Regions from separate parts of the Fusibacter sp. QWL-12 genome, predicted to be linked through region 1. Evidence: a T-box and tRNA genes for the amino acid it is inferred to sense, from the RefSeq annotation. Region 1 holds a T-box; the other holds one or more tRNA genes.

Evidence for each region. A T-box is a leader RNA that pairs with one kind of tRNA and senses whether it is charged. The one in region 1 lies ahead of AC4PID_RS17270 (glycine--tRNA ligase), so its partner is inferred to be a tRNA-Gly.
Region 2: it encodes a tRNA-Gly, which carries the amino acid that the T-box ahead of AC4PID_RS17270 (glycine--tRNA ligase) is inferred to sense. The anticodon was not compared.

The regions. Positions count from the first base shown of each region.
Region 1 covers NZ_CM178745.1:3,600,786-3,603,268, reverse strand. The annotation lists gene AC4PID_RS17270 (glycine--tRNA ligase) at 1-1,155, opposite strand, end outside; T-box leader at 1,227-1,391, opposite strand; gene AC4PID_RS17265 (DUF4342 domain-containing protein) at 1,478-1,999, opposite strand; gene AC4PID_RS17260 (methyl-accepting chemotaxis protein) at 2,244-2,483, opposite strand, start outside.
Region 2 covers NZ_CM178745.1:3,436,663-3,439,145, forward strand. The annotation lists gene AC4PID_RS16530 (M15 family metallopeptidase) at 145-1,509, shown strand; tRNA gene AC4PID_RS16535 (tRNA-Gly) at 1,564-1,637, shown strand; gene AC4PID_RS16540 (ABC transporter permease subunit) at 1,651-2,483, shown strand, end outside.

The sequences.
Region 1 (2,483 bases):
ACCTTCGTTTAATTTTTTTGAAAGTGGGAAAATAGCTGCTTTATAAGGTGCAAGTGCTGGATGGAAGCGCATTACGATTCTTGATGTACCATCTTCCAAAGCTTCTTCGTCATATGCATCGACTAAAAATGCAAGTGTAACCCTATCTGCACCTAGTGATGGTTCGATACAGTATGGGACATATTTTTCATTTGTAATTGGATCTTGATAAGATAAATCTGTTTTTGCATGCGTCATATGTGCTTTTAAGTCAAAATCAGTTCTATCCGCAATCCCCCATAGCTCTCCCCATCCAAATGGGAACTTATATTCGATATCTGTAGTTGCATTTGAGTAATGTGATAGCTCTTCTGCATCGTGATCTCTGAACTTTACATTAGCAGGATTCATGCCAAGTTTTAATAGCCAGCTCATGCAGAACTCTTTCCAGTAAGCAAACCATTTTAAATCTTCTCCAGGCTCACAGAAGAATTCAAGCTCCATTTGTTCAAATTCTCTTGTTCTGAAAGTAAAGTTACCTGGTGTAATCTCGTTTCTAAAAGATTTACCTATTTGGCCTATACCAAAAGGAACTTTTTTTCTTGCTGCTCTTTGAATGGCTTTAAAGTTAACAAAAATACCTTGCGCGGTTTCAGGTCTTAGGAAGATTTCTGTCGAAGAATCTTCAACAACCCCTTGGAATGTCTTGAACATAAGATTGAACTGTCTGATGCTAGTAAAGTCTTTCTTACCGCAGTTAGAACAAACAATGCCTTCTTCATCAATGTATTTTTCCATTTTTTCATTGCCCCAAGCATCTAAAGCTTCTGGTGTTTCACCTTTAGCCATCATATGTGCTTCGATCAATTGATCCGCTCTATATCTAGTTTTGCAAGACTTACAGTCCATTAAAGGGTCATTAAATCCGCCTACATGGCCTGATGCTACCCAAACTTCTGGATTCATAAGAATTGCACTATCGATCCCTACATTGTAAGGTGAACCTTGAATAAATTTCTTCCACCATGCTTGTTTGACGTTGTTTTTTAGTTCAACGCCTAATGGACCGTAATCCCATGTGTTCGCAAGTCCACCATAAATATCTGAACCAGGGAAGATAAATCCTCTTGATTTAGATAAAGAAACAACCTTTTCCATCGTTACCTTTTCCATAATGCCTCCTACCTTGTTGTGTGTATTTCTTACACCTGTCAACTTTCTTGACAAAAAATAAAATCTTTCATCCCAGAAGGGACGAAAGATTATTCCGCGGTTCCACCCTAGTTGGTCAAAAGACCCACTTTAGTATGCATAGCTCAAAAGCGCCTTCATATATCCTAAATGTTGATTTTCACCTTACATCAACTCTCTATAAAGTAGAACACATTACTCCTCTTTATCATCGCAGCAGTATATTTTTTTTGATTTTACCACAAAACTAAATTAGTGTAAAGGCTGAACTACAGTAATTTCATACAACCAAGAAACTTTGTTTCTATTATTCGTACTTATCTTCTTCCTCAAAGATATCTTCTTCAAAAATATCCTCTTCAGGAGCAGCTTCTGAAGGCTCTTCTTTGTTCATTTTTGATTTTTCTCTATTGATAAAATTCTTAAAATCTTCAAATTTTGTTTGAGTCATTTCATTAAAGTTGACTTCTTCGCCATCTTTCTTAATGATTTTGATTTCACAACCAGTAGCGATTGCAGCAATGATGCCAGCTACTGTAGGGACTGTAAAAATCACAGCACTAATTGCACCAGCAACGATAGGAAGATCTAGAATCGTTTTACCATTCTTTTGAATGATAATTTGACTTACTAAGCCTTCATTAACCAAAGCTTTTAATTTTTCAATCGTATCTTGACCTGCCGATCGTTTTGGAGATGATTTTTCTTCTAAGTATACGATTGCTTGTAAGACATCACCTTCATGTAACTCTAGAGCCTCTTTTGCGTCTTTATAGGATACGCCAGTTCTACTAATAACCTCATCAACCATTTCTAAAGTAATTCTCATAACATTCTCCCTTCTGATTATTTATAGTCATATAATAAGTTTCGATTTTATAAAATCATTATACCACTACATTTGCATCTTTGTTTTGTTTTTTCGGATTTATAGCCAGTTTTTAATGAAATTCTAACGCTAATAGAAATATTTATTATTTTCCTAATTAAGCTAAAAACCCGCCTATGCTCGGTATAAACGATACAAGGCGGGTTTGCTTTAATTATTGTTGTACTTTTTTATATTGATCGTATTAAATGGTGAACTTACTGATGTTTTCTTCAAGATGCAATGCCAATTCTCTGAGTTTTTCAGCTGAAGAAGCAACTTCTTCTACGATAGCTGTTTGCTCTTGCATTGATGCACTTACCTCTTCAGATGCTGCTGCAGCCTCTTCAGAGACGCTTGCAATACTTGAAATACTATCTAGAATTTCAACCTTACTTGCATCGAGTACTTCAATATCTTTTGAAACAGCGTCGATTACACTTTG
Region 2 (2,483 bases), 160 kb from region 1:
TCCTTTTTAATTACAAAAAAATCACAAGTCCGTTACATTGCCACAATTCTACAGGTAAATATGCTATTATGATTTTACACTAAATATAGAATTGTAATGATTCAAACATACAAATATAACTTTTGAGGGAAAGGTTGGTATAATTTGATAAATAAGATAAAGAGTTTGGCGCTAATTTTAATCGTTTCCGGTGCACTAATCACATCTGGTATGATGCCATCATTTGCTGATGCAAAATGGTATGATACGGATATGAATGAAGCGAATAGTTGGCTAATTATCCCAGAGGATATGATGCAAGAATCCTACGATAGCTTTATTACAAGAGGCGAGTTCGCTGAAATTTTAATAAGAGCTTATCTGAGTAGTGGCGGTAATTTTGACAATTTAAAGTACGATGCTTATTTTGATGATACTGAAACCATTTATCCCGACTTAGTTTATTATTTGCAGATGGTTTCAGGTTATCCTGATGGTACTTTTAAGCCAGAGGGTAAGATTAAAAGAGAAGAAATGTTTGTGATGATTGATAAGTTCACACTATTGATTTCACGTCAAAAGCCTGCTGATGTAACTGAAGAATCACTATTAAAAAGCAGAGCCTATTTAGAAACGAGAATCAGTGACTCTGCTTCGTTGAATGATTGGTCAGTACCTTCAGTAGAAAGATTAATTCGACAAGGTATAATAAGTGGTAGTGGCACTGGTTTGATCTCCCCAAAAATAAGTACTACAAGAGCGCAAGCTTTAATCATGGTAAAGAAAGCAATTAGCTTGTATCGATATTCACCAATTAGTTCAAAACAAATGTCTTACCGTTTAAATGAAGTTGCATATATGGAAGTATATAGTGATCCAACTAACTATTTTACTTCTAGAGGTAGTTATTCAAGAGGCAATTGGAATAGCTCAAATGATAATAATGATAACAATAATTATAGTAGAAATTATCGACCTCGATCACTTGAAGAGATTTATACGCCAGAACAATTACTTGTTATGTTAGGTAATAATTCGGTTAAATACGCACTCGTTTTTGGGTCAGCAGATGCAGCACGATATCAAACCGCTGAAGAAGCACAAAAACATATGGTGAGTATAGCGGTTGACGTTTGGGTTTTAAATAGCAATGGCACAAAAACTAAAGGTGTTAAATACCTTACAGTGAATGAAAATATAGCTGGCATAGTAAAAGACGTTTTCCAAGAAATATTTGAAGGTCCTGAAAAGTTTCCAATCAAAAATGTAGGTGGCTATTCATGGCGTGCAAGTGAAACATCGGAACACAGATGGGGACTAGCGATTGATATTAATTCAAATGAAAATTATATGATTAAGCCCGATGGTACAGTCGTTGCAGGTTCGTTTTGGATGCCGGGAAGTGATCCATATTCTATAAAACCAGAGGGTGATGTGGTTAAGGCTTTTAAAGCACATGGTTTTACATGGGGTGGCGATGCTTGGTCATCAAGTAATGACTACATGCACTTTTCGTTTTTAGGTTGGTAAAAAAATAATTCAATTTTCAGATAATTATGTTAAAATACCCTTATAGGAATAATTGCGGGTGTAGCTTAGTGGTAGAGTTCTGGCTTCCCAAGCCAGATGTGTGGGTTCGATTCCCATCACCCGCTCCAATTGAGGGGACATATGAAAAAACATCTAAGTATTTTGGCAGCTTCGTTAATTATTATTGCGATTACCTTTCAGTTATTTAAACCAAGTGAACATTTACCACAAGCTATTGATCAGAATTTGGTCGAGCATGTAGTAGAAAATTTATCAAGCGGTACATACTTAGGCAGGAAAGCCGGTACAATTGAAAATAAAATGGCATTGGACTATATCGAGTCTCAATTTTTAACGCTCGGACTGTCTTCTTACAGACAATCCTTTGAAGCGTTGATTCCCGAGACCGAATATCAGTCCAATTTTTCATTTTTTGACCCAGTACTTCAAACAGAAGAGGTATTGAAGCCTCACAGGGATTATAAAATGCTAACATGGGGGCCGTCAGGAAGCTTAGCTTATAACGGTGATATTGTCTTTGCAGACAATAATGTTTATAAGGTTGATCCAGAGCAATTGAATGGGAAAATAGTTGTAACACAAGGAACGCCTTATATCGGTGATAGCTTAGAGCAGATTATTAATGCAGGTGCGGTAGGCGTTTTTTATTATCTTGGAAACAATGAAATCGATGTAATAGCAACTAAAAACTTAGATTTAGGTAATAAAACGGGGGACCAGTTCGCACTGGGATTTATTAGTAGAGAGCGTTATTTTGAGTTTAAACAAATCGCAGCACAAGATAAAATTATTTCGAAAGAAATATTGCCTTCTGGTACAATACACGGTTTTATAAGAGACGTTGATTTTAGTCACCCTATTTCATTTGATCCAATTACTACTGAAAATATGTATTTGACGTTAGACGCTCAGGTGGGAACTTTTGAAGACTATTTAAAGGCACATAAGGGTGA